DNA from 4 places in the Paenibacillus hubeiensis genome. Region 2 is predicted to be linked to each of the others. Evidence: riboswitches for the same ligand, from Rfam matches in the RefSeq annotation. Region 2 holds a riboswitch; each other region holds the start of a gene.

Region 1 (3,095 bases), on a different contig from region 2:
TGCGGCTGCATATAGTCCTGCCTTTTGTCCGCTTCGAAAAGGCGTAATGAACCCGGCCTGCCGCAAACCAATGTCAATTCCGCTCATCGCTTGAATATGCTCCCTCTGCCGGTGAACCCGTTCACGGCTGCGCCGGGCAAGCTCCGCTATGGCCGCATGATGAAAGTGCTCACTGTCGGCAGCCAGCATGCCGGCCGCCGCCGATGACGTCCCTCCACCCATTCGGGCTCGTTCCAGGAGCATTACTTCCTGCCCGCGGGCTGCCAATTCATAAGCGATGGAACAACCGATGACACCCCCTCCGATCACGATCGTTTCGGCAGACATGTCCTTTCGCGAACGTGGATTCTCTTTTTTGTCGAGAATGTCGAACCCCGAACTACCGTCTAAGCTAATGCGATCATCAAACAACGATTGCCCCTCCTTCATCTTCGTTCAATGGCGTCATTCATGGGCCGTACACCGGACATGGCCTGTTTGAATGCAGCGGCTGCTTGCTCAGGTTTACTGTTCTCCCATATGGCGGACATGACCGCAATCCCGCTTGCCCCGGCTGCGTAAATCGCATCCACGGCATCAGGGCGAATTCCGCCGATCGCAATGACGGGAATGCAAAGGGAACTGCATATCGCTTTCAATGCAGGTATGCCTCTTGGCGCAGCGCCAATTTTGCTGTTGGTAGCAAAAACGTGCCCAAAAATAACATAATCTGCGCCTTGGCGCTCAGCGGATTTCGCCCCTTCCAAGGAATGCACGGAAACGCCCAGACGGATCGGTTCATGCTTGTTGTCCATCCGGATGGTTGTGCCATACTGTTTGAAATCCGATTCCCCCCTTTGCACGCCGCACAACTTAGGAACAGAAAAACCATCCATTCGATCAGGAATGCCATTAACGACAATTTGCGAAGCCGGGATACCCGCTTCTTGCATTCGTTCGGCCCAGTGCAATCTTTGGTTGATCGCAAGATGTTTTTCCCGAATATGAATGTAGTCCACCCAAGGGCTCACCCGGATCGCCTTTTCAAGAAAAACATCAAGGTCCCCCGTTCCGTTTGAAATGACATGGAGCTCCAATGATGAAGGTACTGATTGAGTTTGCGAAGCAACCATAACTCGGTTCACCTGCCTTTCTGAAAGAACACAAAAAACCACTCCCGCAGGGGAGTGGCGACTTATTCGTATCTTTCGTGCAATGCAAGGCAAATGCGAAACCAATGGGCATTATTCTCACGCGTTTATGCATGGAACGAGCATTGCCGATAATCGCATTGCAATCCAAGCGACGGCTGAAATACAGCCTTCCTTGTCATGACGAAAAACGTGCCACTTCCCTACGCTGGTATGATCCAGATCAGGTACAAAGGGTCCGGAATCGAATTATTCCATCTCAGCCGCATCGCGCGGCACCCCTAGTGCTCTTATGAAGTTGTAGCCTATATTACCATAGGCATCCTGTTTTGTCATCGATCATTTTTGCGTGCACTGCCAAAAATCAGGAAGATCAGCGCTTTTTTAGGTTAGACTACGCAGCTGAAAATATCGCACTATCCAGTGCCTTTTCGTCGGAGGATACTAGTGATTGATATAACAATTTTGCTCAAAATAGCCTCGAGCCGCTGCCTCCTGGGCATCCGTAAAAACTTCCTCCGGCCTGTATCCGTTCGAGCATGTGGCCGGATAATAATATTTGATGCCGCTGTCAGGATCCACGCCGCCGATCACGGCCGTCCTCTTAACAAGCCGGCCGCCTCCGATGGCAAAGTTGTTGATTTTTCGGCTCCCGCTCGGAATACCCTGAATGAAAGCAATGATCCCTGTGTCATTTATAGAGTTGTACCAGTCTTCCTGGGAGATGAGCGGCAGAGTAAACGTGTATGAGATGCCATTTCTTCTGGCAAATTCGTTGTGACGATTGATGACCTCGGCCAAATCCTCCTGAACGGCACTGACAATCCGGCTTCTGCGAACATGTTCAAAATGTTCATCATTTCTCAGCAACGGGATCCGTGTCGACGCGATGAGTTCGTTCCGAAAGCCTTCAAGCCACATTTGCTTTTCGGCATCATAGGCGTAGACATAACTATCCAACGTGAAATTGATGCTGTTTCCGTCTTCGTCTGCATAGGTATAGGGTTTCTTTGGGCTCCACACGTGACGAAAAGAGTTTTCGGGCTCCCCCATCATTTCCGTCTCTTTGGCATACATGTAGTAACCGTCGTAGTCCAGAACAACGATAGCCGGGATATAATCGAACAAGGAGCGAATCGCTGGCGGATCGTCCTGAATCCCCAAATTAAGAGCCATCGTTTGCGTAAACGTCTCCAGCGCCAAATCTTTATCAGCGTTCACAAACTTTGATGAACCGTAGCCCGCTTCTCCACTTTGCTTTTCGTTCTGGTGCATGACCATGCCAGCGTCCATGACGGCAGTCCTCAGCGCTGTCTCGTATCTATTGCTGAGGATCTGGGCCTCCTGGAGTTCCCGACTGCTCTGCGACACGATCCAAAAAAACGGAAAAAAGACAAGCACAAAAACGATGGACAGCTCAGTAATCTTCATTCAGCACCATCCCTCCATACGTGGTAAACACGGCGGGAGATTGGAGTGTCCCATTTAGCCATTCGCGGATAAGCATTGCGGGGGTTCGATTCGTATTTCTGACGGACACGGTAAAAAAATCCCCTACTGTAAACGTGTATCTTCGAGCAGGATCCTCCGCGGTTTCTAAACCGTCGGTCGGAAAAAGCCTCTCTTTGATTTGGCTTGAATAATATCCATCCAAAACCGTCTCGTACGTCCCCGTAAAAGTCGCAGGATTTTGGGGATCGATGTAATTCGGCACATATTTTTTGTGCAGATGCTCCATTGAAATGTCGTAGACATTGCCCGTGCGCGCCAATTGTTCTTCGAACTCGGCAAACATGGCTGGAGAAATGTAACCTTTGGTGCGAGCGGAATCAACAAAACGTGTGACGGTCTGGTAAACGGTCATCCGGGAAATCTCATCCTGCCGATCCGCCGTTTCGGCAGCCGGATATACATATAGCAGAAGTACTGCCAACAAGACGGCAAGCAGTTTGGATGCGGCATTAA
Region 2 (3,095 bases):
CTGCCCGCCGCCGGATTACTGGGGCGCAGAGGAGGAAAGAGTCAGATTATGTCGACATGACAAGTTCGGTTCCGTGAAAAAAACAGAGTTGGACGGTTATACTTATACCATTCAGGCATAAGCGAAAATATGAATTCGCTTTCGGAAAGTTATTCCAATAGGAACGAGAAAATGTGGAAACGCTCGTTCTTTTCCTCTTTGTGATGGCGAATAGACTTTTTTATTATCGTATGTTCCACCATAGCCAATGTCAATTCTTCAGGCGTATTTGTTACCTAATTGTTATATAGTTCTTTAGATGCATGGTTATTATTTCCTTTGAGTGCAAAATACAGGGGATGAAGTCTGATAACCTAGACCCCACGATACTTCTTACGGTTCGAATTTAACGGGCATCGGTTTACAGATGGAATCGTTTCTCATATAATTTATGTAACCGAGTTTCATGTGATGAAACATGAGGAGGGCATTCTGCCATGGAGGACCGAAAGTTAACCGTCCGGGCTGTAGAACGGGCGCTGGATATATTATTGTGTTTTACGACCCGCAGCGATCTGGGATTGACCGAAATCGCCAGCCAGATCGGATTGCATAAGAGCACCGTGCATCGCCTCATGGCTACCCTGGAAGACCGGGGATTTGTGATCCGCGATGCGGCGACCGAGAAATACAGACTCGGCATTCGCATTTGGGAACTATCGGCGCATATGTCCCGGAGCGACGATCCCGCCATTTTGCTGCTGCCGGCGATGGAACGGCTGAGAGACCGGCTCGGGGAGACGGTAAGCTTGTATCTGCGCGACGGTGCCGAACGGATTCGGATACAGGCCGTACAGAGCGATCAGGCGATCCGCCGGGTGGCTCCCGTTGGCGCAAGGCTGCCGTTGTCCGTAGGGGCTTCCAGCAAGGTGCTGATGGCTTTTGCAAGCGAGGAAGACCGGGAAGAACTGATGAACGGCCCGGAATGGCCCGTATTCATCGATCCGCAGGCGTATTTGGCGCAGATGGCGGATATTCGGGACGCCGGCTACGCCACAAGTTACGAAGAGCGCGAACCGGGGGCCGCGGCGGTGTCCGTGCCCATTATGGGCCGGGATGGCCGGATCGCCGCCGCGTTGTCCGTATCGGGGCCTGTCAGCCGCCTTTCCCAGGAGACGCTCCATGAGTATGCTCCGGTCCTGAAAGAAGCCGCCGCGCAGATGGGACTTATGCTGGCCTGATCCGAAACGGCATTTTGGAAAATAAGGTTGTTTTTCCGCCATGTTTAGGCTAATCTGTAATGGACAGCCCAAGACATGGGCTGACTGAACTGAATAGGACGCAGCGGCAAAGTTGCCGCTAGCCGTCAAACGTTACTGGGGGAGTCCGAATTGTCCGGACTGAGACGGAATCGCATGAGATTCCGGACCCTTAGCACCTGATCTGGATCATGCCAGCGTAGGGAAGTAATCGGCGAAACAACGACGAGCATCGTCAATATGCCTTGAGTGAAGCTCCCCTGTGGGTAGACTTGCCGTGGCACGTTTGGCGATGAAGGATAAAGCCGGTTCCCTTGGGGAACCGGCTTTTTAATGCAGTATCCGACAAATCATCGCATCTCCGTGGCGTTCCGACAAGGTGGAGATGTGTGATGCGGGGGCCATGGTTGCCATGTTCCCGCCCGCCCTGGAGCTGTATCCGTGTTTTTGAATTCGCCCGTGCTGTACTTCCTTCATGCTTGGCCTGATGAACAGGTGCGCAGAATGAGCAATGCCGGACCATACCATGAGGAGGAGAACGAGCGATGAGTACAGGACACGAAACAGCGGGACAGGAAAACCATCGGGATACGGAAAAAGAAAGCATGGGGCGGCTGCGGCCTTTTCCGGGCAGCCGCAAGGTATACATTCAGGGCTCGCGACCGGACCTGTTGGTCCCCGAACGCGAAATTGCCCTTCATGACACAAGCACTCCCCAAGGGGTGGAGCATAACGAACCGCTCCGCGTGTACGATACGAGCGGTCCGATGACCGATCCGGATTATGAGGTGGACATCCGGACGGGCCTGCCCGCGCTGCGCAGACAGTGGATTACGGAGCGCGAGGACGTAGAAACGTACGAAGGCCGGACGATTAAGCCGGAGGACAACGGCTTGAAGCCGGGCAGCACAAGAGCTGGAGCCGAGACGTATCCCGGCGTCACCGGGAAACCGCTGCGGGCACGGGAAGGGCGATGCGTGACGCAGATGCACTATGCACGGAGAGGCATCATTACGCCCGAGATGGAATTCGCGGCCATCCGCGAAGGCGTGGAGCCTGAATTCGTACGGCAGGAGCTGGCCAGCGGCCGAGCCATTTTGCCTTCCAATATCAATCATCCGGAGAGCGAACCGATGATGATCGGACGCCATTTCCACGTCAAAATCAATGCCAATATCGGCAATTCGGCCGTATCGTCTTCCATTGAGGAAGAGGTCGAGAAGATGACCTGGGCCGTCCGTTGGGGAGCGGATACGGTGATGGATCTGTCCACGGGCAAAGACATTCACACCACCCGCGAATGGATCATTCGCAATTCGCCGGTACCGATCGGCACGGTGCCGCTCTATCAGGCATTGGAAAAGGTCGGAGGGGAGGCGGAGGCGCTGACGTGGGAGCTGTACCGCGACACGCTGATCGAGCAGGCCGAGCAGGGCGTGGACTACTTTACGATTCATGCGGGCGTGCTGCTCCGCTATATTCCGATGACTGCCAAACGGATGACGGGCATCGTGTCACGGGGCGGATCGATCATGGCGGCCTGGTGTCTGGCGCATCATCAGGAAAATTTCCTGTACACCCATTTCGAAGAAATCTGCGAGATCATGAAGCGGTATGACGTCGCCTTTTCGCTGGGAGACGGCCTTCGTCCGGGCAGCATTTATGATGCCAATGACGAAGCGCAGATGGCGGAACTCGCGACGCTGGGGGAATTGACCCAGATCGCCTGGAAGCATGACGTGCAGGTGATGATCGAGGGTCCTGGACACGTGCCGATGCACAAAATCAAGGAAAACGTGGACTTGCAAATGGAGATTTGCCAGGAAGCGCCGTTCTACACGCTCGGCCCGCTGACCA
Region 3 (3,095 bases), on a different contig from region 2:
AAAGCCTTCTTCTTTCCTCGTCCAGCGTGAGCAGCTCGCGAACCGAAACCTTGATTTTTTTGCCGTCCGCGGCCGCCTGAACCTCATCCGCATGCGCACGAATCCATTTCATATCCAACATGTACACCGTCTCCTTTGGGCTATAAAAATGCAAAGAGCGCCCTCATCCCTTGGGACGAGGAGCGCTCTGCTCGCGGTGCCACCCAACTTGCCGGGACAGGTAATCCTGTGTCCAGCCTCTTGGTCCGCGATAACGGGCGGTTCCGGTTAACTTGGGGAATGGGTTCGCTCCCCTGGCGAAAACGCCTCCGAGTTGGATGCTCTTCAACGGCATAGTTCCGATCTGCAATTGTTGACAATGATTATATATGAAATGCTCCCCCATTCGCAAGAGCTTCATTCATTATGTTTTCAAACGACCATTGCCCAGGAAATAAGACAGATCGGTCAAGCGCTGACTTTGCTTCTGGCCACCACATTGCCAAATACAGCCCGAACGATCGGCCCCACCACCAGAAGCTGTGCCGGAAGTGCCAGCAAGAAGTTATGGCCGATCGCCGAACCATAGCTTCGCAGGATGGAACGACCTCCAAGTCCATTGGTGAGGTAGGATGTCATTACACCATAGAAAGACATGACCAACACCATGCCGACCACCATAAAAAACGAGAGCGTCAACACGGCCACCAATTTGTTTGACTTGTCGAACGGCAGGGAAAACGCTACTTTTTTCGCCACAGGACCTACCAATATCGATTCAACCGCAAAAGCGACCACAAAACAGATCACAAACTGCAGCAGAATCTCCATCAAAGACAATTTCCCGATCATTCCGCTGTTATACAGATTAAACAACAGCATGATCGTGACCATGCCGAAGCACATCATTAATCCGAACACCACTTGTTCTCTTTTCGTTGTTGGCAATGTACTCATCCTTTCTGTTCATTTGATCATTATAGAGATCACGTTATGCCCTTCATAAGTGAACAAATTGTGAACTTTTAAAATTTAAATCTTTATTTTTTGCGTAAGCGTGTTCAACCGCCGCCCCCAATTCCAACTTGACAGCTTGGATTTTCACATCTATTCTATTTCTAAAATGCTAATGGCGAATTATCTGCCCCGGGAGGTATGTTCATATGGCTTTTCAAAAACGCGTCGACCACGTCGGAATCTCCGTTCGCGATCTGGAAACAACGCTCCGCTTCTATACCGAGATTGTCGGTCTGGAACTGAAGGGACGGTTGACTCACACCAACGGTGTCATTCAGCTGGCATTTCTCGGTTTTAACGGGAGCGACGAGACCGAGATCGAGCTGATTCAGGGGTATAGCGACAAGCTGCCATCCGAAGGAACGGTGCACCACTTTGCCATCCATGTGGAGGACATCGAAGCGGAATACCGGCGCATTCAGGCAACGGATGCAGAGTTCATCGATGGGGAGATTGTAACCTTGCCGAACGGATATCGTTACTTCTTCATCTATGGACCTGAAAAAGAATGGATTGAATTTTTCCAACGGTAATCCCGGTCGTCCCTCCAATTCCTTACTGGACACAATCCGGACTCTTGCCTATAATTACTGTGATAGCAACGCCCGTAACTTCATAGCTTCCCAGGGGTGTCGGAATTGGCCGGCTGAGAGTGTATCCCATAAGATACTGACCCTTAGACCTGATCTGGATCATGCCAGCGTAGGAATCGGAGTATATTGACCAAGGCACAGCCCCAAGGCTGGTGGCCATTCTCTAACGCCTGCATGCGTCCCGAATAACGGGGCGCTTTTTTGTTAATATCAGAACGTGTGGACCGCGATGCAATTCCCCTGATATGGCATTCTTAATCAGATGTTGTGGACATGAAGCCAAGGAGTACCCGTGCCGATGGCCGGACAATATGAAGGAGAGAAAAAGAAATGAAATGGCGCAAAATGATGGGCCTGATGCTCTTGTGCATCACCCTCGTAACCGTTGCCGCATGCGGCGGCAAGGAAGCGGCACCTGCCGGCGAGAACGGCAGCAGCACGGAAAAGGCAAGCGAAGGCGGCAATGCCGCACTGAAAGACGTTAAGGTGGTGCTCGATTGGACGCCGAATACGAACCATACCGGCCTGTACGCTGCGGTGGATCAAGGCTTTTACAAAGCCGAGGGACTTAACGTCGAAATCGTGCAGCCTGGCGCAGGCGGAGCGGACACGATGGTAGCCTCGAACGAGGTCCCTTTTGGCGTCAGTTACCAGGAGAGCGTAACCCAAGCACGCACGCAAAACGTACCGCTCGTATCCATCGCCGCGGTCATTCAGCACAACACGTCCGGCTTTGCCGCTCCGGTGGACCGGAATATCAAATCGCCCAAAGACTTTGAAGGCAAATCGTATGGAGGCTGGGGCTCTCCGGTAGAAGAAGCCGTCATGCAATCGATTATGGAAGGCGAAGGCGCCGACGTCTCCAAGGTGAAAAACATCAATATGGGCGATGCCGATTTCTTCACTGCCGTGAAACGCGACATCGACTTTGCCTGGATCTTCTATGCGTGGACCGGGATTGAAGCACAGCTGCGGAATGAACCGATCGACATGCTGTACGTCAAGGATTACTCCGAAGCGCTCGACTATTACACGCCTGTGCTCGTAACCAACGAAACGACGATTCAGAATGATCCGGAGCTGGTTAAAGCGTTCATGAAAGCGACATCCGAAGGATATCAATATGCGATTGATCACCCGGAGGAGGCTGCCAACATTTTGCTGAAGGCCGTTCCGGACCTCGACAAGGATTTAGTACTCGCCAGCCAGAAGTGGCTCAGCCCGAAATATCAGGACGATGCCGCACGTTGGGGCGAACAGAAACAGGAAGTTTGGCAAAATTACGCGGACTGGATGTTCAGCAAAAAACTGCTCGACCAGCAAGTCGACGTTTCCAAAGCGTATACGAACGAATTTTTACCACAATAACGAGAACTATATAACGAAATCGGAAGGAGCCGTGAATGGACATGGCCAGCACACTGCTTAGCATACAAGTGATTCCCAAAACGCCGAACGGCGAAAACTCTTATCCTTACGTCGATCGCGCGATCGAAGTCATTCAAC
Region 4 (3,095 bases), on a different contig from region 2:
CGTACGTTTCGCCCTTTTTGACGATAATCGTCGTTTTGACGATTTCGGGCGCTGCCGCTGCGGGAATCACAGCAAACAATGAGGCAACCAAACCGGCGGACAAAAGTACGGTCAACATTTTTTTCATCATGAATTCCTCCTTGGCGATCGGATTTTCCGCCATTACGGGCGGTTTGTCGGCAAGCCTCGCAGATGCACAGCTCCGCTTGTCCTGGCCGCAACCTCATCCTATCAGGAAAGGAACGTTCCAAGAATAATCCGTAGTTCACATCTCTCCGACATTCACGCCAGCTCTGAGAAAATGAGACCTATCCGTACCCGTTCCGAACATCGCATCTGCCGGTGTTAACTCTCGGTGTGCTGGAATTACCTTATTTTCCTTCAGATGAAAGACAACAAGGGCAGACTTGAAATCAAGCCGTCCCCGTCTTTTTATTCAAAATCCAATCCTACGCACCGAACCGCTGACGGTATCCGCATTTGCGGCAAAGCTCCTCCACCGCTTCGCGTCTCGAAAAACCATAGAACAGATTGTTGGCGCGCTCGCCTTCCACAATCTCCGAGAAGGAACGTTCATGCACGTTCCCCAAATTAATGACGCCTTCGCCGTCCAGGCAGCACGGAACCACCGTTCCATCCACAAGCACCGCGGCTTGCGTGCGCAACGCATGGCAAAATCCTTTACCGTCATCCTCCGGCGTATCCAGGCTTGGCCACTGGAATTCATGGTCCTGGTTCAGGTACACGTTCGGCGCGATTTTGACGCCGCTGCCCGGTACGACTTTTTCCTCGATTTTATAATCCAGATTGAATTCGCGCTCCAAATGATCGAGCGTTTCGCGGTTGCGCTGCTTCTGGGCATTCGTGAAATTGTCCTGCGTCAAATTCCACAATCTGAACGACACGATGACGTTATGCTTCGTCGCTTCATGCACAAACGAAAAGATGTTGCTCAGGTACCCTTCGCGATCTTTGGAGCCCTCATGCCCGTCGAAGCTGTGCAGGGAAAAGTTCATCTGGCGCAGCGCCGGCTTGCCGAGCAGCTTGTGTCTCGTTTTCGGCAGCAACGTTCCGTTCGTCGTAATATTCACTTTGAAACCCTTCTCATGGGCGATGTCCAGCAGCAAATCGATTTTGGGATGAAGCAGCGGCTCGCCTTTGACATGCAGATAAATGTAACTTGAATGCGGCTTGATCTGATCCAGCACCATGCTGAACGTTTCCGGATCAATAAATCCTTTGGCTCGCTTCGTCTGCGGACAGAAGCTGCAGGCCAGGTTGCAAATGCTCGTGATCTCTATATAAACCTTTTTGAACGTTTTCAATGCGTGGTCCCCATTCCAGTCAGGGGGATGAGTCCCTTCCCGACTTCATTCGTGATGCGGCCAAAATGCGCCTTTATTATTATATCGGGTTCCGCAAGCAAGGTAAATCGACTGACGGAATTCTCCATCTGGAAAGGATGCTCGCCCCTCCGGGTCCTATTTACACCATCCTCACTTGTGAGGTATGCTGAATGCACAACTGCATAAGCTGCAAACAGTCACTAGGGGAGCCTCACGGCTGAGACGAATGATTTTCGGACCCTTTGAACCTGATCTGGATCATACCAGCGTAGGGAAGTGGAGCGGACTTTACCAATTAATACATTATGCAAGGGGTATGGCTTGCGTAAGACATGTATCCCTATTTGCGTTGAAAAGCCCCTCCCGTTTCCTTGGAAATGGGAGGGGCTTTGTTTGTCACGGGGCGCATCGGGCGATTGGGCAGATGCCAGAACGCGCAATGCGATCGTTGTTGCCGAACACACCGCGACAGAATTTATTTCCAGTCATCCCTTCACTGATCTTCCTGCGATCCGGAAACCAGCGCGCAGAAATACCTATTCTTGATGAGGAGGCATTCACATATGTCCTATTTGGAACGCGTTCGTACCCAAAATCCGTTGGTCCACAACATTACCAACATTGTCGTAGCCCCTTTTACCGCCAACGGTCTGCTTGCATTGGGCGCCTCTCCTTTCATGGCGTACGCTCATGAAGAGGTCGCCGACGTTGCCAAAATGGCCGGAGCCGTTGTGCTTAACATCGGTACGTTGAATGAGGACGTCGTGACGTCGATTCGTCTTGCCGGACGCGCAGCCAATACCCACAGCGTGCCCGTCGTGTTCGACCCGGTTGGCGCAGGAGCCACGGCCTATCGCACCGAAACGGCACGCAAGCTTGTTCATGAACTGCAGCTAACCGTGCTGCGCGGCAATGTCGCCGAGGTGGCCAACGTCATCGGGGAGAACTGGGAGATTAAAGGCGTGGATGCAGGACACGGTAAAGGCGACCGCATCCACATTGCGGAGCGTGCCGCTAAGCAGCTCGGCTGCATCGCAGCCGTAACCGGTCAGGAAGACGTGGTGTCCGACGGCGAAACCACTTACGTGATCGGCAATGGCCATGCCCTGCTCACCCGTGTCACCGGAGCCGGGTGCCTGCTGAGTTCAGTCATCGGGGCGTTTGCCGCGATTGCGGAGCCTGGGCGCGAACGATTAGACAGCATTGCCGAAGCGCTGGCCTTCTACGGCATAGCCGCCGAACAAGCGGCAGAACGAACGGCACAACAAGGTCCCGGCAGCTTCCAAATCGAGCTGCTGAACCAACTGGCACAAGTCACGCCGGCACTGGTGACAGAACGGTCGCAAATTCGGCAAGCTGCCGGAGGTGCACGATGACGATCCCGCAAGCTCTCACGATTGCCGGTTCGGACAGCGGCGGCGGCGCGGGCATTCAAGCCGACCTGAAAACTTTTCAGGAGCTCGGCGTGTACGGCATGAGTGCAATCACCGCCATCACTGCGCAGAACACCCTCGGTGTACAAAGTGTTTTCGCTGTTCCGAACGAAGGCGTGGCCGCGCAGCTCGACTCGATCGGAACCGACCTCTATCCAGGCGCCGTCAAGACCGGCATGTTGTTCAGCGCGGACCTGATCCGGATTGTCGCGGAAAAATGCCGGACGTATCGCTGGCCCAAACTGGTCATCGATCCGGTCATGGTCGCCAAGGGCGGTGCCCCCCTGCTCCAGCAGCAAGCGGTGCAGACGCTCAT

Evidence for each region. A riboswitch is a leader RNA that binds a small molecule or an ion and turns the genes downstream of it on or off. The one in region 2 is predicted to bind thiamine pyrophosphate.
Region 1: linked by a shared signal. The riboswitch ahead of RSX24_RS07370 (thiamine phosphate synthase) and the one ahead of thiC (phosphomethylpyrimidine synthase ThiC) in region 2 are both predicted to bind thiamine pyrophosphate.
Region 3: linked by a shared signal. The riboswitch ahead of RSX24_RS26530 (ABC transporter substrate-binding protein) and the one ahead of thiC (phosphomethylpyrimidine synthase ThiC) in region 2 are both predicted to bind thiamine pyrophosphate.
Region 4: linked by a shared signal. The riboswitch ahead of thiM (hydroxyethylthiazole kinase) and the one ahead of thiC (phosphomethylpyrimidine synthase ThiC) in region 2 are both predicted to bind thiamine pyrophosphate.

The regions. Positions count from the first base shown of each region.
Region 1 covers NZ_JAVYAE020000002.1:143,297-146,391, reverse strand. Annotated here, with positions in the region: gene thiO (glycine oxidase ThiO) at 1-411, opposite strand, end outside; gene RSX24_RS07370 (thiamine phosphate synthase) at 426-1,112, opposite strand; TPP riboswitch at 1,314-1,423, opposite strand; gene RSX24_RS07365 (hypothetical protein) at 1,575-2,561, opposite strand; gene RSX24_RS07360 (hypothetical protein) at 2,548-3,095, opposite strand, start outside; gene RSX24_RS07355 (hypothetical protein) at 3,092-3,095, opposite strand, start outside.
Region 2 covers NZ_JAVYAE020000017.1:65,626-68,720, reverse strand. Annotated here, with positions in the region: gene RSX24_RS27965 (IclR family transcriptional regulator) at 477-1,220, shown strand; TPP riboswitch at 1,348-1,461, shown strand; gene thiC (phosphomethylpyrimidine synthase ThiC) at 1,844-3,095, shown strand, end outside.
Region 3 covers NZ_JAVYAE020000015.1:64,782-67,876, reverse strand. Annotated here, with positions in the region: gene serS (serine--tRNA ligase) at 1-121, opposite strand, end outside; gene RSX24_RS26540 (DUF2798 domain-containing protein) at 448-936, opposite strand; gene RSX24_RS26535 (VOC family protein) at 1,143-1,529, shown strand; TPP riboswitch at 1,612-1,723, shown strand; gene RSX24_RS26530 (ABC transporter substrate-binding protein) at 1,920-2,957, shown strand; gene RSX24_RS26525 (MTH1187 family thiamine-binding protein) at 2,999-3,095, shown strand, end outside.
Region 4 covers NZ_JAVYAE020000014.1:34,926-38,020, forward strand. Annotated here, with positions in the region: gene RSX24_RS25675 (pectate lyase) at 1-127, opposite strand, end outside; gene RSX24_RS25680 (radical SAM/SPASM domain-containing protein) at 450-1,325, opposite strand; TPP riboswitch at 1,539-1,638, shown strand; gene thiM (hydroxyethylthiazole kinase) at 1,892-2,722, shown strand; gene thiD (bifunctional hydroxymethylpyrimidine kinase/phosphomethylpyrimidine kinase) at 2,719-3,095, shown strand, end outside.